3 regions of the Priestia sp. YIM B13486 genome follow, and region 3 is predicted to be linked to each of the others. Evidence: riboswitches for the same ligand, from Rfam matches in the RefSeq annotation. Region 3 holds a riboswitch; each other region holds the start of a gene.

Evidence for each region. A riboswitch is a leader RNA that binds a small molecule or an ion and turns the genes downstream of it on or off. The one in region 3 is predicted to bind thiamine pyrophosphate.
Region 1: it holds a riboswitch for thiamine pyrophosphate, as region 3 does, so the genes downstream of both, thiM (hydroxyethylthiazole kinase) here and thiC (phosphomethylpyrimidine synthase ThiC) in region 3, are expected to answer to the same signal.
Region 2: it holds a riboswitch for thiamine pyrophosphate, as region 3 does, so the genes downstream of both, tenA (thiaminase II) here and thiC (phosphomethylpyrimidine synthase ThiC) in region 3, are expected to answer to the same signal.

Annotation. Positions count from the first base shown of each region.
Region 1 is NZ_JBHZOZ010000002.1:390,048-396,988, reverse strand. Features, by position in the region: gene ACFX4G_RS06175 (RNA polymerase sigma factor) at 145-639, shown strand; gene ACFX4G_RS06170 (anti-sigma factor) at 636-1,826, shown strand; gene ACFX4G_RS06165 (helix-turn-helix transcriptional regulator) at 1,976-2,428, opposite strand; gene ACFX4G_RS06160 (hypothetical protein) at 2,582-3,202, shown strand; RNA gene ssrS (6S RNA) at 3,312-3,489, shown strand; gene ACFX4G_RS06150 (pyridoxamine 5'-phosphate oxidase family protein) at 3,637-4,065, shown strand; gene thiE (thiamine phosphate synthase) at 4,093-4,737, opposite strand; gene thiM (hydroxyethylthiazole kinase) at 4,751-5,557, opposite strand; TPP riboswitch at 5,634-5,742, opposite strand; gene ACFX4G_RS06135 (MFS transporter) at 5,935-6,941, opposite strand, start outside.
Region 2 is NZ_JBHZOZ010000002.1:370,957-377,897, forward strand. Features, by position in the region: gene ACFX4G_RS06035 (phytoene desaturase family protein) at 1-238, shown strand, start outside; gene ACFX4G_RS06040 (helix-turn-helix domain-containing protein) at 313-1,545, opposite strand; gene ACFX4G_RS06045 (SDR family NAD(P)-dependent oxidoreductase) at 1,854-2,633, shown strand; gene ACFX4G_RS06050 (ArsR/SmtB family transcription factor) at 2,646-2,948, shown strand; gene ACFX4G_RS06055 (aldehyde dehydrogenase) at 2,962-4,362, shown strand; gene tenA (thiaminase II) at 4,391-5,080, opposite strand; TPP riboswitch at 5,175-5,272, opposite strand; gene ACFX4G_RS06065 (TspO/MBR family protein) at 5,499-6,245, shown strand; gene ACFX4G_RS06070 (hypothetical protein) at 6,549-6,731, shown strand; gene ACFX4G_RS06075 (sodium-dependent transporter) at 6,908-6,941, shown strand, end outside.
Region 3 is NZ_JBHZOZ010000023.1:11,379-18,319, forward strand. Features, by position in the region: gene ACFX4G_RS27550 (spore germination protein) at 1-457, shown strand, start outside; gene ACFX4G_RS27555 (GerAB/ArcD/ProY family transporter) at 450-1,541, shown strand; gene ACFX4G_RS27560 (Ger(x)C family spore germination protein) at 1,531-2,643, shown strand; gene ACFX4G_RS27565 (VanZ family protein) at 2,841-3,296, shown strand; gene thiC (phosphomethylpyrimidine synthase ThiC) at 3,576-5,345, opposite strand; TPP riboswitch at 5,459-5,573, opposite strand; gene ACFX4G_RS27575 (hypothetical protein) at 5,655-5,945, opposite strand; gene ACFX4G_RS27580 (undecaprenyl-diphosphate phosphatase) at 6,403-6,941, shown strand, end outside.

The DNA of each region.
Region 1 (6,941 bases), on a different contig from region 3:
TGTCGAATTTCATATGGTTTTCTTTTTAGTATGATAAGCTATATATCGTATTTTAAGCATCTTTTATCTATTACATACGATTTTTGATAAAAAAACCGAAACTTTTATCCACAAATTGCGTTGATTAAATGAAAGGGGGAGAAAATGGCACAACAGCATAACTTTGAACACATTTATAAACAGCACATGCATGATTTGCTGCGCTATCTTCTCTCTCTTACTCGCAGAAAAGAATCAGCGGAAGATTTAATGCAGGAGACCTTTTACCGGGCACTTTTACACTTAGAAACATATAAAGGCGAAGAAGTGAAGCCTTGGCTGTTCAAAATTGCTTATCACGCCTTTATTGACTGGTATCGAAAAGAAAAAAAACGCCCTACTGTCGAAATAGAAGAATGGCACTTTACTCCTCAGCCAAGTGCTGAAGAACAAGTGATGATTCAAAGTGAAATCGACGGCTGGCTTTCTGATGTATCTGCTTTGCCTCCGGCTAAGCAGAATATTGTACTGTTACGAGATTATCACGGCTTCACATATGAAGAGATTGCAGAAATGACTGGCTATACTCTGTCAAAAGTGAAAATGGACTTGTATCGTGGTCGTCAACAATTGAAAAAAAGAAAGGAAGAGGACGGATGAGCTGTCAAGATATGAAGCATCAATGGGAAAAATATAAAAACGGCACTTTGACAGACAAAGAAGCAGAAGCACTTGAAGAACATACGGAAAATTGTGAAGCATGCTCGGCTCATTTGGAGCACTTGCTAACTGAAGATGAACTGTTATCGCCAACTTCATCAGCTACTTCACTAAGTGACGATACGATGTTGGATAATAAAAAAGTTAAAAAGTCCATTTATATCGCCAAATGGAAGCAGCGCCTTTCAAATGTGACAACTGTCATTGGCTCTGTCGTTCTGCTATGGATAATCGGCAGCTTTTTATCTATTGTATATTATCATCAATCAAAAACCGAATACATAAACAGCGTGAATCAAGCGGCTATCGAATCTGCTTTTCCGAACGTTCATATACGTGAAACCACTTCTGATACACAGTCCTTTTTCCGCATGCAGTCGCAAATGGAAGCTTATAAGCAAATTGGACGTGAAGAGCAGGCCATTGGGACGTTTACATTTCATCAGCTGTTTGATAAAACAAGCGGTGTAGAAAAAGAATTTTCCGGCGGCAAATACGACCTTAACCTTTCTTTTGTCTATCCTGATCCCAAAAAACTAAAGCTGCATGCAAAAGAGTATAAGGAATGGACAAACGAAACATGGAAAGCGTTAGAAAATCTACCAAAAGGAACGGTAAGCGAAGTGGCTATTTCTTTTGATGATACGTATTCGCTAAAAGAAGTTCAGCAAAAAATGAACGCCATCGACAGCCGTGATTTTTCTACCTCTTGGTACGCGCTTAATACAGGGCACGAACAAAAAACAAGCACAAAAGATGAGCCATTAATTGACTTAACATCAACATTTGGCTTTCCAGAGTTTTTAGACTTACCTTACGATCACAAAGGAAATCAAACCCACTCTACTAGCAAGTCGAATGTTTTAAATATGATGAAATTATTAGCCGATAATGAAGAAACGGTCCAAAAAGTTCGTCAGCTGGACCATTCCGATCTGTTGCTAAAGCAGCGATATTCTTATGTAAAAAAACACGGCGTCGGTGTGTACGGCGTTGTGATTACAGGGCCTACAAAAAAGCTTCTGAAATTAAAGAATGATCCGTCGATCACATATGCGTCACTTGGAGATGTAGAGCTATGGAATTGGTTCAGTCGTCCCTCATCAGGTACGTTAATGAATCAGTAGTGGCTGAGACAAAAGTATAGCAGTGGAAGAAAAATCCGAACGATAAATCAAGACTCTTAATGGAGAATCAAATTCGTTCGGATTTTTTTATGGATAGAGTGAACGTAGGTTTCATATATGCAGTGATTTTGTTATGTCCCGGCCTCTTTTTATTCATTCGTTAATTGTTCAAACCTTTTTACCGCTTCGCTTTTATCAAATGAACTAAACCATCGATAGTCTTGGTCATCTAAAATGCGATAGTGCTGACTAATCATATTTTGCTGCAGACGAAAAAAGCCTTCTTTTTGAATTTCTTTCCACCATACTCTTCCTCCGAGCGTTTTATCTTTTGGAGAAGATACGCCGTTATGAGCAATGATTTCTACTACTTCTAAAGGAACGTCTCCCAAAACCGATTGAAGGATTTCACTGTCACCAAACAAACCGCATACTGCAACAGTGGTCGTCCACCCTGCTTCTGTGCGCCCTTTTTCAATTTGAACCAATGTTTTTTTAGAAATACCAATGACTTCAGCCATTCTGTCTTGTGAATAGTTTCTTTCTAAACGAATTAATCGTATTTTATCCGATACTGATTTAATTACTTCTTGTTTATTCATTTTCACAGCCCTTTCTTTCTATACACGTACATTTCTTTAGTGTAATATTACACCTAATTAAAGAAGAGTTTCAAGCGTTTCCCTTCGTCACAAGACGGGGAAATATACTGAAATGGTTTTTGTACACTAAAACAATTAAAAGGAGTTGAGAATATGTATATCATTGTATGGGCTATGCTTGTACTATACGCCTTGCTGCTAGCTCCAGGAGCAAGCGCCGGTAATGATTTGCTGTTTAAAAATCTTATCACAGGAAATTTTCAACAGGTAGATCCGCTCGTGGTTATAGTATTCTCTTTTTTAGGACTTTTCCCAGTATTGTTTATGGTAATGATCTGTAAAAAAGATACATACAAACTGCTTGGATGGCCATTTTCTCTTCTATCATTTGCGCTTGGAGCTTTTTCTCTTTTGTTCTATTATCATTGGAAAGGACAAAAAGTTCGAACACGTTCGCGTATTCCTTCACGTTTCATTGCTATCATTTCTTCTCGTCTATGGATTGGATTATGCTTAGCGCTCACGATTGCAGGTTACGCATACGGACTATCCTTAGGTTCAATAAAAGCTTATGGAGATGCTTTTATGCAGTCACAGCTTGTTAGCGTGATGACCGCTGATTTTTTTGTTTTAACGTGGCTTTCTTACTCCGTTATGACAAAAGAAAGGATAGCATCCCGGCCTTACCTTCTTTTATGTTTCATTCCAGTTGCGGGCCCTTTTCTTATTTTGTTGCTGTTTCCCCGCCAAGATGTTAGAGAAGAAAAACTTTAAATAAAAGTCTTGCGTTCCATTCATTATTCCGTTATAATCATTTCTTGTACGATGAAAGTTGATTAATTAGAAAACATTTATATATCGGCATTTTATTTACATTTGTTATACATACCTGCGCTGTGCGTATACTCATGTTGTCTTAAACCTTTGAGTGTTAAAAGGGAGCTCAAAATTTAGCTGCAGATAGCACGCCCTTCTTGGGACGCTAAACCCGGCTATGAGGGCACCCACCTAGTAGATCTGGGTATTTAAGACACTTAGGGTTACGGCAGTGCGGGCTTATTTTTTAGTTAGCTGTAGCTAGCTTTTTTTATTTTTCATTTTACTAGTTTACATAATTATTTTATTGTTAACTTATATTTTTTTTAGACATGTATGTTTTATTTATCTTCGATTGAGGAACATAAAAAGTAATAAAGGAGATGGATAAAATGAATGAACAAAAAATTGCTAAAAAAGTAAACGAAGTATTAGAAGGAAATCGTGTAGGAACATTAGCCACAGTTGTAAACAACAAACCCCACTCTCGCTATATGACATTCTTTAGCGATGAAGATGGTATCGCTCTTTACACACCAACAAATATCAATACACATAAGGCAGAGGAAATCGAAGCCAATCCGAACGTGCACGTACTATTGGGCTACAGCGGCGAAGGATATGGCGATCAATACTTAGAATTATCTGGTACAGCTGTTCTTCGTACTGGTGATCAATTAAAAGGGCGTATATGGAACGATCACATGAAAGAATGGTTTGACGGTCCAAATGACCCTGAGTATGTTGTTCTTGAAATTACGCCGAACGAAATTCGCTTTATGAATGAAGGCGAAGAAACTCCTCAAACTGTTCAGCTATAATAAAAAAGCGCACACTGTGCGCTTTTTTTATTTTCTTACCGCTTCTTTCAATTGAGCTGCTTTTTCTTTTGGAGACGCTGCTAAGCTAATCGCGGTAATAATAGAAACGCCATCTGCACCTGCTTCTACTACTTGTTTGGCATTTTCAGGCGTGATCCCGCCGATTCCTACAATTGGAAAGTCAATATTCTGGTTTCGCACTTCTTCAATTAACTTTGTACCTTGCACTGCTTTTGCGTCTTTTTTTGTAGAAGTAGGAAAAACAGGTCCCATTCCTACATAATCCGCCCCGTCTTTTATCGCTTGCTGCAGCTCTTGTACATTATGAACAGAGACGCCCACAATTCCTTTTCCTATTTTCTCTCGAACAATATGAGCTTTTTCATCTTCTTGTCCAATATGAACGCCATCTGCTTGTAAGCGGATCGCTAAGTCCAGATCATCATTCACCACAAAAGGAACGCTGTGCTGCTGACAAATTTGCTGAAGTTCCTTCGCCAGCTGATATTTCGCTTCTCCTGTTAAGGCACCCTCGCCTTTTTCACGGAATTGAAACACGGTAACGCCGCCTTCAATTGCTTCTTTCAACACTTCTTTCGGATCTTTTTTACAGTTATTGCTGCCCATTATAAAATAAACTTGCAGCAGCTTTTTGATTTCTTCATTTGTCATTTTCCGGCTCCTTTTAACGTTGATGTACTCTTGCATATGATTCAATATCCTGCCCAGATAAAAGATGAAGCTGATTTAACAGCTCAATTTGAAAGCTTCCCGGCCCTTCTTCACCTTTTTTCGCTGCGGCGATTTCACCTGCCACTCCGTAAAAACTTAAAGCAGCAACGCTTGCCTCGACATATTCTTTTTCTACAGCAGCGAAAGCTCCTATAATTGATGTTAGCAGACACCCAGTCCCCGTCACTTTCGTAAATAACGGGTGACCGTTGTCTACTGTATACGTTTTGTTTCCATCTGTGATTACATCTTGTTTACCCGTGATAACAATCACCGTATCTAATTTGTTCGCTGCTTTTTCAGCAAGTTCAATGACGTCTCCTTGCCCTTCTAATGAATCAACGCCTTTAATGAGCCATGACTCGCCTACGACATTCGCAACTTCAGCAGCGTTACCACGAATAACTGCCATATTTAATTCTTCTACAAGCTGACGTGCTACTTCTGTACGAAACGGTGTCGCTCCGGCTCCTACAGGATCGAAAATAACCGGCACGCCATTTTCATTTGCTGATTTTCCTGCTATTCTCATCGCTTCTACTTCTTGAGCCGTCAGTGTACCCATATTTAAGACAAGCGCTCCGGCGATTCGTGCCATGTCAGCCACTTCTTCCTTCGCATAAGCCATAACAGGTGAAGCTCCTAGTGCAAGCAGTCCATTTGCTGTAAAGTTGGTTACCACAACATTCGTAATATTATGAACAAGCGGACTTGTATCTCTTACTTTTTCTAATTGAGCTGAAATTTTACTAATATCCATGTTTTTTTCACTCTTTTCATTTAGTTTTAACACTGCAAAAAAAAGACAAAAAAGCACCTTGCATGCGCAAAGTGCTTTGGTATGTACTCACATTCCCTGCGCTGGCATTATCCAACAGGTTCAAATGGTCAACAGGCGTCCCTGTACTCTCAGCCTGCCCCGCGCAAGCTCCCATACTATTCTTGTTACGTTTAAAGTTTACTATTAACCTTTTTTATTTGCAACCATTTCACTGTTTTGCCGATAAAATAAAGCTTCTCTATAGGGTGAGTGGCGCTTTAAACCTTACACCATTCCTAAAAGAATAATCAATAGACCTCCAGTAAGCTACTCGAGGTCTTCAATTCCCTAAGAATTCTATCATTTTTTCCTTATGGTTATTTCTCTTGAACCGCTTGATTTCTCACAGCTGTTTTTCTGTCCTTCCCTGCTCTTAAAGATAAAAGAAAACAAAGCAGCAGTACAAGTGCAGCTGATACGTACGGATAATTAATGTTTATATCAAAAAGAAAGCCTGCTACAACGGGTCCAATAATATTCCCAAGACTTGTATAAGCAGAATTTAGTCCGGCTACATACCCTTGGTCGTCTTGTGCCATCATCGACATTTGCGTGCTGATTGCCGGACGTAAAATATCTGTTGCTAAAAAGACGATGAATGTCACAACAATAATAAGCCAGTACGTGTGCACAAACAGCGTAAGTAAAATAAAAAGTCCCGTCATCATCAAGCAAAACGAAATCACTCTTTTTTCACCAAACTTATTTAAAATCCAGCCAAAAATCGTAACCTGCACTACGGCCCCCGCAATAGAGCCAAACGTAATAACAAACGCAATATCTTTGGGCGTAAAGCTAAATTTATGATCAACAAATAGCGAAAAAATCGTTTCATAATTGGATAATCCAAACGATGTCACAAAAACAATAATTAAACTTAGAAAATAAGGTTCTTTATAGGAATTCATAAGCTGGAGTAGCAGCCGATCTTCTTTTGGATTCTCATTGTTTGAAACAGCATGATTTTGTACAGGACGAGACTCTGGCAAAACAAAAAGCGTAATCACTGCAGCCAAGCCTCCTGCTACTGCGGCCATATAAAATGGTACACGCATGCCGTATTCAGCTAAAAAGCCGCCGATACCAGGTCCAATAATAAATCCTGTTGTAATCGCCGCCGTCACATAGCCCATTCCTTTAGCACGTTCTTTAGCAGACGTCACGTCCGCTGTATAGGCCATAACAGCAGGCATAATGAGCGCGGCCCCGACACCGCCTAACATTCTCGATACAAATAATAAAAGAGGTGTACTCACTGAACCAAAGAACCATTCAGACAAGGCAAAAACAATCATTCCCGCTACAATAATTTTCTTTCTCCCTA
Region 2 (6,941 bases), on a different contig from region 3:
AATTTCGGGAGCTCCTAAAGCATGGGAAAGGTTCACTTCTCGCCCAAACGGGGGAGTGGGAGGCTTTCCGCAAACGTTAGATCATGCCTTGTTCAAGAGCATTTCGCATCGATCTGGCTTACAAGGACTATGGTTATGCGGAGATACAGTGTTTCCGGGAGCGGGAACTATAGGCGTATCGGTAAGCGGCTATCATGTGTTTCAAAGTATAACGTCTCATCGCCATACGTTACCTTAACATTTTTTACATACAAACTACTATTGTTCATACCATTAAAAAACACCGGCCCTATTACCATAGGGCCGGTGTTTTCAGGAGAGGAACAGCTTCCACCACTTCCGTTTTCGCTTCATATCAGCAGCGGCGGTTTGTCTAAAGGTTTGGACAAAATCACTAAACATCTCTTCGCGTTCAGCTACGCTCTGACGATGAAGCTTACGTTCTTTCTCCATTTCTTTTAAATAATAGACTCGTTCCTCATTCATTGAATCAATTAAATCACGAAGCTCTTCTGTCGTATTAGTTGAAGAATTGTTTAATTTTTCAACCATAAATTTTACTTGATTCATCGCAACGGTGGAATTACTGGAGAATCGGTCTAATAAATACTGCATTTCTTTAGAGGATTCATCCGCATTCTCCATGACATCTTTCATGAACAGGCGCATATCCTCGGTTTTCTCTTCAGCAATTGTTGAATAATCTTCAATCAAAGAAGTGACTTCATCAAACGATTTTTCGTTAGAACGGATAATTTTTTTAGACATATTTTCTACATCTCTTGCACTGCGTTCTGAAGACTCAGAGATGTATGCCCCGACCGATTCCACCATTTCTACAGTTTGGGTAGCACTTTTTTCAAGCTCTCTTTTTACTTCTCCGACAATTTCTTCGCGAACTTCATTTCGCATACCTTCTCGCATTTCTTTTAACAAATCAGCTTTAAATGTATCAAGTACCTCAAACACATCTTCATAGCGGCGAACAGCTTCTACTAATTCCCCTTGAAGCAGTTCTTTTTCATTCACAACAAGGTCGTTTGGTTTTGGCTCTTCAATAGAAGCAGAAATAGCCTGCTTTTCTTCTTCAGTAGCTAATCGTGCTTCAGGTATAGGAGGGGTCTTCTCCTGCTTATTTTCTGAAATGCTTTCCTGTTTTTCAGCAGCTTTTTTCTTTTCTTGCTTCATTTGTTTATTGGAATGTTCTTGAAAATCAATGACGTTTTCTTTTTTAGCAGTTTTCAACTGTGCCGGTTCTTCTTCTTTTGAAACCGCTGCCTCTGATTCCATCACTAAATGCTCCTGTGCTTCTTGTTCTTTTATCAGCAGCTGAACGTATTCTTTGACTTCATCTAACGTACATTGTTCATCAAACAGCTGTTTAATATCATTAAATAATTCAATTTGTTCCTCTGTATAGACACGGGCTCCATCTACTCGTTCAATTGTTAAATAGCTGCCCAATAATTTTTCCCATTGTTTTAGCGTTTTCTTTTCTACCTCTAATTGATCACTTACTTTTTTAATTGTATATGACTCCATCATTTTTCATTTCCTCCCTTATCTATTTTCATCCAACTATGTAATGGATTATTTGTTGTATGTTGTATTCACCATATCTTCACTTGTTTTCCTGCTAGGTGACAAAGGTTGTCAAAACTAGACGACATTAGCCTTCTATGTAAAGAAAACGCATATTTTGTAAAAAAATGTACAGAAATGCGTAAATGGAAAAAATGGAAAACACAAAAGAAAAGAAGAGTATAGAAAACAGTTGACGGGAAAAAATGAATCCTATAAGATAAGTTTAAATGTTTAAGTTCTTGAACATATAAACATAAGGAGTGAACACTATGTCACAGCATTATGCGCTCATCACCGGTGCGTCGGGAGGAATAGGTAAAGAATTAGCTTATCAATTCGCAAAGGATGGGCATCCTGTAATTTTAGTTGCCAGAAGCGCTGATAAACTAGCCGCTATTGGAGAGAATTTAAAATCTACTTATAATATTGAAGTCATAACGGTTGTTAAGGATTTATCAAGAGAAGAAGAGATACAGTCATTATATGAAGAACTTAAAAATAAAAAAATGCACGTTGACTATTTAGTGAACAATGCTGGTTTTGGACTATACGGCAAATTTATTGAAACAGCTTTAGATGAAGAGTTAAACATGATTGATTTAAATATTCGAGCATTAACTCATTTAACAAAATTATTTTTACCGGATATGGTCAAAAGAAATCGCGGGAAAATTTTAAACATTGCATCTGTTGCTGCATTTATGCCAGGTCCACTTATGACGGTATATTACGCAACGAAAGCGTACGTATTATCTTTCACAGAGGCCCTTGAAAATGAATTAAAAGGTACCAATGTAACGGTAAGTGCTCTATGCCCGGGTCCAACTAAAACGGGTTTTAGCGACCGAGCCCAGCTAAGCAACTCCAAGCTTTTTCAAAGCGGTGCAACGGATGTAGAAACAGTAACGAAAGTTGGCTATAAAAAATTTATGAAAGGGCAGACGGTTATCGTACCAGGAGTACAGTTTCGTCTCGCTACGTTCATCCCGCGCTTCGTGCCAAGAAAGTGGCTTACATCCGTTGTCCGCAGAACACAAGAAATTAAATAAAGGAGAATCTATATGAGTCAAAAAGCAGTCGAGTTATTTCGTGCCAGCATTCCTATTTTTCAGGCGCTAAGTGATTCAGCAAGACAAGATATTATTTTGCTGCTCGCGGAAAAAGAGCCTTTAACCGTAAATGAAATTGCAAATGAGTCTACGCTATCACGACCGGCAATTTCTCATCATTTAAAAATTCTACGCGATCAAAAGCTTGTGCAAATTGAGCAAAAAGGAACGCAGAGATATTATTCATTAGCTTTAAATGAGGCAGTTGAGCTATTAAAAAACTTGCTTGCTACAGTTGAAAGCGAATGTTTATAGGGAGATGAAAGAGATGAACCACGAGCGATTTTATATAACAGATGAAACGGTCATTGAACATATTGTTTCTACACAAAAGCAGTATTTCTATGCGCAAAAGACCAAGAGTATCAGCAGCCGTATTCAAGCGCTGAATAAGCTAAGAGACGCAGTCAAACAAAACGAGCAGAGAATTATGGATGCTTTAAAACAAGATTTAAATAAATCTGAAGTAGAGGCGTACACGTCGGAAATTGGGATTTTACTAGAGGAGATTCGGTTTACGCTTAAGCATTTAGCAAAATGGATGAAGCCTAAAAAAGTAAAAACCGCTTTAACACATGTGGGCTCTAAAGGGAAAATTGTTCCTGAACCGTATGGAGTCGCGTTAATTATTGCTCCGTGGAACTATCCGTTTCAATTAGCATTGTCTCCTTTAGTAGGAGCGATTGCCGCTGGAAACACGGCGATTATAAAACCTTCTGAATTAACGCCTAGCGTATCTCGCGTTATACAAGAATTACTGGCTGAAGCTTTTGACCCAGCATTTGTGACGGTGATTGAAGGCGCTGTAGACACGACGAGCCTGCTTTTAAAACAGCCACTTGATTATATTTTCTTTACGGGAAGTGTAAATGTAGGGAAAATTATTATGCAAGAAGCAGGGAAGCAGCTTATTCCAGTCACGCTTGAGCTAGGCGGAAAAAGTCCGTGCATTGTACATGAAGACGCAAACCTAGATCTTGCAGCGAAGCGAATTATGTTTGGTAAAGGGATGAATGCAGGCCAAACGTGCGTTGCTCCTGATTATTTGCTCGTGCATCAAAAAGTGAAAGCGCAGCTTGTAGAGAAACTTCGCGAAGCAATTTCTCAATTTTACGGTAGTAATCCACTTGAAAGCGACCGCTACGGCCGTATTGTCAGTGAGCGTCATTTTACTCGGCTAGTTGAGTTTTTAAAAGACGGAAATGCTATAGTTGGAGGCGGGTACAATAAAAACACGCTAACAATAGAACCTACGGTGTTAAGTGAAGTAAGCTGGACATCAGATGTTATGCAAGAAGAAATCTTTGGGCCTATTCTTCCTATGATTGAATATGAAACACTAGACGAAGTCATTCATAAAGTTCAAGAAAAAGCTAAGCCGTTAGCTCTTTACTTATTTACAGAAAGTGAAAATGTGCAAAACGTGATAACGGAGCGCCTTTCATTTGGAGGAGGCTGTATAAACGATACGCTTATGCATATCGCTACGCCATATTTGCCGTTTGGCGGAGTGGGAGAAAGCGGCACGGGTCAATATCATGGAAAAGACAGCTTTCAGACATTCACTCATTTTAAAAGCATGCTGTCTCAAACAACCAAGTTTGATTTGTCATTCCGCTATCCTTCGGAAAAACAAAGCTTGAAAATGATCAAAAAACTATTGAAATAAAAGAGCCTCCTGATAGGAGGCTTTTTCGTTATTTTGAAAGTGAAAGCTGAGAAAGCGGCCATTTTTCTTGGGTATATGCCATTTCCCAAAATAAATACTCCAGTTCACAGCTTTTGATGAAGTGATCTTTCATACGGTTACGTTCTTCTTCAGTAGCTTGTTCGGCGAGTTCATCAAGCTTGTTACAAAACCATTGTGTTGTGCCATTCATTTCTTCATTATTATAAAACTGAATCCATTCATAAAAAGGATGAGAAGGAGATGGATTTACTTGTTCTGTAATGCGCTGGCCAATTTCAACGTACGTCCATGGACATGGAAGAAGCACTGCAATGATTTCTGCTAAGCTGCCTGTATGCGCAACACTTGTCATATGGTTAATGTAGTGGCTGGCCGTCGGTGAAAGCGTCTCAGTGTGAAGGTCTTCATAACGTACGCCTGCTACTTCACAAAAATTATTGTGAGGGTGTACTTCACTATGTAATACCGTAGAAATGCCGGCATTAAAGGCTTCCATTTCGGTACGCGTGCGGCATTTTGTTAAAGCAGCGCCGTAAATGCGAACAAATGCTGTTAAGTATTCGTAATCTTGAGAAACGTAGTGAATAAGCGCTTCTTTTGGCACGTTTCCTTCAGCAATTCCTTTAATAAAAGGATGGTTAAAAATGGCTTCGTAAATATAGTTTGCTTCTTGTCTTAATTGAGATGAAAATGACATCAAAATCCTCCTTTAATATGAGGAAGTCACAAACAAGCACATAAAGGAAATAAAAAACACTCCGTTTATAAACGGAGTGGCAAAGGACAGTAAAAACTGAACATTGCCACTTTCCTACGCTGGTATGAGCCAGATCAGGTTCAAAGGGATCAAGAAAACTTGTCTCAGCCGGTGGCACCCCTAGTGGACTTCCTATTAATCTAAGTTTAACTTACCATATATTCTGAAAAATAGAAAGCGTTATGGGAAATTGTGTGCTAACCGCTTTTCTTTCTTAAAGAGGAAATTTCTTAAAGCTATTTTTAATCATTTTTGTTTAAAAATGCATATTTTTAGGGAAGAAGAGGTATTAATGAAGGGAAGAGCCGTTTTCGTCTCCGAAACACTCCCATATAAATAGAAGAAAGGAGAGAACAAAATGGCGAAATTTCGTTTGTATGCTGTATTAAATACAGTAGGCTTGGCTATTACACTGCTTGTGAATTATTTAGCAAATGCCATTCCAATAGGAGGCAAAACAACGGGAGAAGCTTCTGCGCAAGTTCCTACGTTGTTTACACCAGCGGGTTATGCTTTTGCTATCTGGGGCGTTATTTATTTATTATTAACCATTTGGGTTATACGCCAATTTTTTGCAAGAGAAGATCAAAAGGAAATATATGCACGTATCGGCATTTGGTTTTTTCTAAACTGTTTGTTAAATAGTGCGTGGATCTTTATTTTCCAAAACGATTACTATAAGTTATCTCTTTTAGTTATGCTCTTTATTCTAGGCACATTAATGATTGTGTATTCCATTATTCAGCATTCTCGAATGACGACATGGTTTATGCGTCTGCCGATTTCGCTTTATCTTGGATGGATTTCTGTTGCGACTATTGTCAATGTGTTTGTCGTATTTCAAGCAAATGGAATACAGCACTTGCTTGGCTTAAACGAGTTAGCATGGACGATTATTATGCTGCTGGTAGGAGCTGTGCTGGGCATCATGTTTACATTAAAAAACCGAGACGCTGTTTATCCGCTTGTTTTTATTTGGGCTTATATTGCCATTGCAGTGAAGCAAAGTGGAAATCAGCCAATTGTCATTACTGTCATCATTTCAGTTGTTTTATTAGCAATTGCCATTATTGTGGGATTGATTAAACGCTATAGACGTTTTTAAAAAGAAGCTCTAGCTTTTGTAAGCTAGAGCTTTTTATGATGCTCTTTTGATTGTAAAAAAGCAGCTGTAAAAGCAATTAAGCTAATTAAAATACCAAAAGGAACAACAATTGGTACGAATGATAAAATAAATGTCATAAGTGTAACCTCCATGTTGCATCGGTGCATAATGAAAAATTCAACTTTTTTAAATTGAAGTTCCGCTATTATAGTATGCTAGGCTTTATGTTTGGAGCCTATATGTTTAGAAATAAACGAAAAAGGCAACATACGTTACATACAGGTTATATTAGGAGGAGTTAAAATGGAAACATATTTAGTCGCTTACACGGATAAAGATGATATGGAATATAAACAAGTGACGTGCGAGAGTTATGAAGATGCAGAGCGTACGGTCCTTCGTTTAGAGAGAGAAGGGCATATGCATATTGAAGAAATTTCAAATCAAGAAGCCTACCGTGGAGATGAATCCTCGTACAGAGAATAAATTTTGAATAGAAACACCAACCTTAAAATGAAGAAGCAGCTGCTTCTTCATTTTTTCTATTCTATATAGATATCGTTTTATAGAAAAAAGTAAAACGGGAATGATTTTCTTCTGCATTTATGGTACAGTACTAATCAGGTGAGTTTTGAGTTTAGAAGAGGAGAGAGTAACATTATATGAGTAAAGGAAATCAGTGGTCTTCACGCCTCG
Region 3 (6,941 bases):
GTTACTAAAAGAGGCTTCTCTTCGGCTGCCTTCTTCAATTGCTCAAACGATTGGGGTAGTTGGAGGGTTAGTTATCGGTACAGCAATTGTTGAGGCGAGTTTAGTTTCAAATATGATGATTATTGTTATTGCTCTAACAGCCGTTTCTTCCTTTGTTGTGCCATCAAACGAAATGAGCACTACGCTGCGAATTTTAAGTTTTCCGATGATGATTGGAGCAGCAGTTTTTGGCTACTTGGGTATTGTCTTTGTATTAGTTCTTATTGTTATGCATTTAGTTATTTTAGAGTCTATTACGATGCCTTACTTAATCCCTTTTGCGCCCTTTAAAATTTCTGGTTTAAAGGATGTTTTTATGAGGATGCATCAGATCTATTTGAATGAAAGACCTGCTAACGCTAAGCCTCAAAAACGCCAACGTCAAAAAGCGATAAGGAATTGGGATTCAAATGAATAAAAATAGTATTTCAGTCAGTCAGCTGTTCTTTATCATTTTACAAACGCAAATTGGTATTGGTGTTTTAGGGTTACCTTATAACTTATTTAAGACGGCGCATACGGACGGCTGGATTTCAATGTTAATTAGCGGGTGTATTATTCAAGTAATTACATTATTCCACTGGGGATTAACGCATCGTTTGCCAGGTCTAACTTTATATCAGATGACTAGCAAGCTGCTTGGCAAGTGGGTAGGTAATTTTTTAAATATAGGATATGTATTTTATTACATCATTGTTTCAAGTGTTATTACTGTTTTGTATGTAAACGTGTTAAAGCGCTGGCTGTACCACTTAACGCCAGCGTATGTTTTGGTCCTTTTATTAGTTGTGATTGCGCTGTATTTTGCAAAAGAGAATGTCCGCAATATAGGGCGTTTCTTTACAATTGTATCCGTATTTTTAATTATTTTAGTGCTGTTGATATCGAATGCTTATAAAGAGGCTGATGTCCGGTACCTGTTTCCGATTGGGCACAGCGGTATTCAAAATATCTTGCTGGCGTCAAAAGAGGGAAGTATTTCAATGCTAGGTTTTGAAGCGATTTTGATTTTAGCTCCATTTGTAAAGGCAAAATCTACTATGACATTAAAGATGGTCATGCTTAGTAATTGTATCGTTACCGTTTTATATGTATATATCATCATTGCTTGTTATTTGTTTTTTAGTCCGGATGAAATCTTAATCGTACCAGAACCGGTTTTGTACATTTTGAAGGCGACGCAAAACTCAGTTATTGAACGAATAGACTTGGTTTTTATTACCTTTTGGATTATTTCTGTTATTACGTCCCTTATTATGTACGTGTATATTTCAAGTGTAGGCATGCAGGAAATATTCAAAAAGAAAACTCACCGTCCGTTTGTTCCAATTGTATTGATATTCGTAACAGGTCTTTCCATTTATTTTTCAAAAACGGATAATCTTGTGACAGCTTTATCACAGGCAACTAACTATTTAATTTACGTATTCATTTTCTGTATTCCTATTTGTTTGTTAATTCTATCATGGATAAGAAAAGGAACAGTAAAAAATGAAGCATAAACTTATCAAGATCTTCAATGTATGTTTAGTTCTAAGTTTTTTAACAGGATGCTGGGATCAAAAAATGCTAAAAGATACGATGTTTTTGTCTACAGTGGCTTATGAAAAAAAGAAAGGAAATAAGGTGATTTCTACTATTGCGATCCGCTCGTACACTTCTAAAGAAGGGATTTTAGTGAATAAAACCTACCATGTGGCAGGAGAATCACCTCGGGATGATCGAACAAAAATTAACCAGCAGGTTTCTGGAATTGTAATGTCTGCTAAAAAGAGAATAATTTTATTTGAAGATCGATTAGCTAAAGAAGGTATACTAGAATTATCAGACGTTTTATATCGTACACCAGAAAGTCCTTTGACGGCTAAGTATGTCATTGTCGAAGGAAAGCCGAGTACTATCGTTGAATTACAGCAAGTAGGAGAAGAGCTAATTGGAGAATATTTAGACGGAGTTGTTCATACGGCTGAAGCGAATTCTTTAGTACCAATTGAAACTCTTCAGTCACTTTGTACCGTGTTGTTTGATGAAGGAAAAGGGCTAGCTCTTCCTTATATGAAATTAAATACTGAAAATAAGACCGTTGATGTAATCGGTACAGCTTTGTTTAATAAAGATAAATTTTCAGGCATTACATTAAATCCTGAGGAATCCAAGGTGCTTCTTTTATTAGGAAATCAAAAAGATAAATATATGATTATGAGTGACAAAATTACCATACATGACCAAAAGTATGTAGTATCGTATGATGTGTCAGACGCTAAAGCAAAGATGAACGTTAAGCCGGATGCGATTCACGGGGTAAAAGTGACCATACCACTACATGTAAAAGTAAGCATTAATGAATTCACTAAAAACGAAATGTCATCCCCTGCATTAATAAAAAATGTACAGGAAGAAATTGAAAAAGTTCTACAAAAGAAAGCAGAAAAAGTAGTTGTAAAGTTGCAAAAAGCTAACTGCGATTTTCTTGAAATAGGAAGAGAAGTAGCCGCTTATCATCCGAGTATATGGGAAAGGCTTAAATGGAGACAGGATTATAAAAACATCTCGATTAATCCGAAAGTACAAGTGGAAATTATCCATCGTGGAATTATTAATTAACAAAAGTCATGCGAAAAGCATGGCTTTTTTAAGTGAAAAAATTTTAGTTTACAAAATAATAAAAAGGGAATTGTATTTATTTATTGATGTGATAGGATAAAAAAGCATGTAAATGCATTCACTACGAATGAAAGCAGTGGACGGGTACATATAGATAATAATAAACGGTTTTGGGAGTCAAAGAAGGTGATGTTGAAGTGAATGTAAGCATCAGGTCAATCGTTAAAAAAGTCATGTTCATTCTATTTATTGCATATACAGCAGTGGTCATTTATGCTACTCTCATACGGGAAAACGAACATGTTTACGGAAAAGCAATGAACTTGGATTTATTTAGCACGATCCGTCTGATGTGGGACAGCGGGAATATAATGCTCACTCTGACAAATATACTGGGGAATATCGTGATGTTTGCGCCGCTTGGAATGTTTATTCCTTTGTTTATGAAGTGGTTTGACGGTTTTATTCAAGTGTTTACGACGGGTTTCTTAATCAGTTTTCTGATTGAAATTTTACAGTACAAGCTAACGGAACGAGTATTTGATATTGATGATATCTTTTTGAATACGCTAGGTACATTTATAGGCTGGGTTATTATTAAAATACTATATTGGGTCAAGAACGTGCTGAAAGCACGTTTCAAAAAAAGATAAAGAGATGGAGACATAACTGAATCAATAGCTAGAAAGCAGCTACAGATATGAAGTCTACGTTTACCATCACAATGAAAAGATCCGAACGATGAATCGTTCGGATCTTTCTTCAACTAAAATACTTTTGTCCTAGCCACTGCCTCTTGTTGATAGAAACACTTAATGCAGCGTCTTACGGAAGAATGTGAGGATTCAACGATAATGTGCTGACAATTTTGCTGAACAAATAATAACTTTCTTTCAAGCTGCTTAATTTGTTCTTTAAGCTGTTCTACTTCATTATTGATAGATATTTGAACCACTGTTAACAAACTCTTTAGCTTTTTCTTTCATTCCTTCTTTTCTTACTTCGTTTACATCTTTTTCATTTTCTTGAGCCATGTTACGAATATCTTGAGAAATACGCATCGAACAGAATTTAGGTCCACACATTGAACAGAAATGGGCTGTTTTAGCACCTTCAGCGGGAAGTGTTTCATCGTGATATTCTTTTGCGCGCTCTGGATCTAGTGACAGGTTAAATTGATCATTCCATCTAAATTCAAATCTTGCTTTAGACAGCGCGTTATCGCGTTTTTGTGCTCCTGGATGGCCTTTTGCTAGGTCAGCGGCATGCGCAGCAATTTTATAGGTGATAACGCCTTCTCGAACGTCTTCTTTATTTGGCAGACCTAAATGTTCTTTTGGGGTTACGTAGCAAAGCATAGCTGTCCCAAACCAGCCAATCATTGCAGCCCCGATACCTGATGTAATATGGTCATAGCCTGGAGCGATGTCGGTTGTAAGCGGTCCAAGAGTATAGAAGGGAGCTTCTTGGCATATTTCCATTTGTTTATCTACGTTTTCTTTGATGAGGTGCATAGGGACATGTCCAGGGCCTTCAATCATAACTTGAACATCGTGTTTCCAAGCAATTTTAGTTAATTCACCAAGCGTTTCTAATTCACCGAACTGTGCCTCATCATTAGCATCTGCAATGGAACCAGGACGCAGCCCATCGCCAAGCGAAATAGAAATATCGTATGCTTTACAGATTTCACAGATTTCTTCAAAGCGAGTATATAAAAAGTTCTCTTCATGATGAGCTAAACACCACTGCGCCAAGATGGATCCTCCGCGTGAAACAATACCTGTCGTACGTTTCGCTGTCAGAGGAATATAGCGTAAAAGAACACCTGCGTGAATAGTAAAGTAATCAACACCTTGCTCCGCTTGTTCAATTAATGTATCGCGATATGCTTCCCACGTTAGATCTTCTGCAACACCTTTTACTTTTTCAAGCGCTTGGTAAATAGGAACAGTCCCTACAGGAACAGGCGAGTTGCGGATAATCCATTCGCGCGTTGTGTGGATATCCTTTCCTGTTGATAAATCCATAATTGTATCGGCTCCCCAACGCGTTGCCCATGTCATTTTTTCTACTTCATCTTCAATAGCTGAACGAATAGCTGAATTTCCGATATTAGCATTGATTTTTACGTGGAATTTGCGGCCGATAATCATCGGTTCGCTCTCAGGGTGATTGATATTATTAGGGATAATGGCACGTCCTCTTGCTACTTCTTCACGCACGACTTCAGGATCCATCTGTTCACGAATAGCGATAAATTCCATTTCGGGCGTGATGATTCCTTTTTTCGCATAGTGCATTTGCGTTACATTTTGATTTTTTTTCGCGCGCAAAGGTAAACGATTAGTGATAAAGCGCTCGTACTGATCTCTTGGATCACCATCATAATAACCGTTATCCTGTGGCTGAACCGTACGGCCTTGATATGTTTCTACATCGTTTCGTTCTGCAATCCACTTTTCGCGCAGAGCCGGTAATCCTTTTTGTAAATTAATTTCATAACAGGGATCTGTATAAACACCACTCGTGTCGTATACACGTACGGGATTATTTTCTTCTTCCCCAAAAGATCCTGTAGTAGGAGACTGATGGATTTCACGCATAGGCACTTTAAGATCTTCTCTGGATCCTTGGACATATACTTTGTGACTGTTTGGAAAAGGCTTTTTCATAGAAACTGATACATTTTGTTTTGACATTACATATTCCTCCGGTTTCGCATAAAGTGTAGCTATACCGAACCATAAAAAAATCGGGTTCTGTGATAGACAGAACCCGATGGAATAGGCGAAAAAAGAATAAACATATACTATTCTTTTCAAGACTACTTCCCTCCGCTGGTATAACCCAAATCAGGTTCAAAGGGTTAAAGAGTTTTATAGCACTCTTCTCTCAGTCTGAGCTATCAGACACCCCTAGTAGAAATAACATTTAAATTATTCAATTTACGGCTTAAGTTTACCATCATTCGGTAAAAAATCAACCCTTAAATAAAAAAAGCTAGACAATCAACGTTGTCTAGCAGCATCGATTGCAATCACAATAGCTGTAATAATGTGCATAACAAACCCTAAAAATGGAATCCAAGCAACCAGTGAAGTAACAATCCCTAGTATGTTTCCATACGCAGATAACCCTCGTCTATTAGCTAAAATGAGTGTGATAGCATGAAGAATAAATCCAATAAAAAGAGGAGTATAACTAAAGCCCATAACAATCCCCGCGCCAATTAAAGGAATTCCCAGCAAGGCTTCATACCCAGCAGTGACCCATTTCATTGTACGTACATTTCCATTCATAGTAAAAAGCCTCCTAAAAAAGATACTACTATATACGAGAAAAGAGAGAAAAAAGTTTCAAATTACTTAGGGGATATGTCGTATAAGCAAGCACTAGTTGATTAAAATGATAGATGACAGTAAAGGGGATGGAAAAAACATAATGATTTAGTCATTTTTTCACACTAAAGAAAAATAGTCTAGATGATTCATTTTTAGCTAAGGACCCGGAATTTATACCGAACATAGCGACTGCTTTTTAAAACAAATAAAAGCTGATATCTTGTTTTTTGGTTATAGCATGTAAGGTTTTTATTACAAATTATTAAAGATTCTTATCTTTTTGCAAATACACATTGTATTTCATAGTTTTAACAATTATGATAAAAAAGCAAGTGTCAAAATAGGAAAATAGTTGAGCATGGAAAACGAAGCGATAAGCTTATTAATTTGAAAGAAAGGCAAGGTATATAGCTTTATGTGGGAAATTATTGTAGCAATCATTTTAGGGATTGTAGAAGGTTTAACAGAGTTTGCTCCTGTTTCGTCAACTGGGCATATGATTATTGTGGATGACCTGTGGTTAAATTCAAAAGAATTATTTTCATCTCCCGTAGCTAATACATTTAAAATTGTTATTCAGCTAGGGTCGATCTTAGCAGTAGTAGTTATTTTTAAAGATCGTTTCATTAATTTATTAGGATTGGGAAAAAAGCCAGCCGCTCCAATTGGACCGACAAATCGTTTGAATTTAATGCAAGTAATTGTTGGTCTGTTACCCGCAGGAGTGTTAGGTCTTTTGTTTGATGATTACATTGATGAACATTTGTTTTCTTTAAATACGGTGCTAATTGGCTTAGTAGTCGGAGCTGTATTAATGATTCTAGCAGATTTGTTTGGACCTAAACGTCCGCGTGTAGAGACGGTGGACCAAATGTCTTATGGACAAGCACTGGGTATAGGACTGTTTCAATGTATTGCTCTTTGGCCAGGTTTTTCTCGTTCAGGCTCAACGAT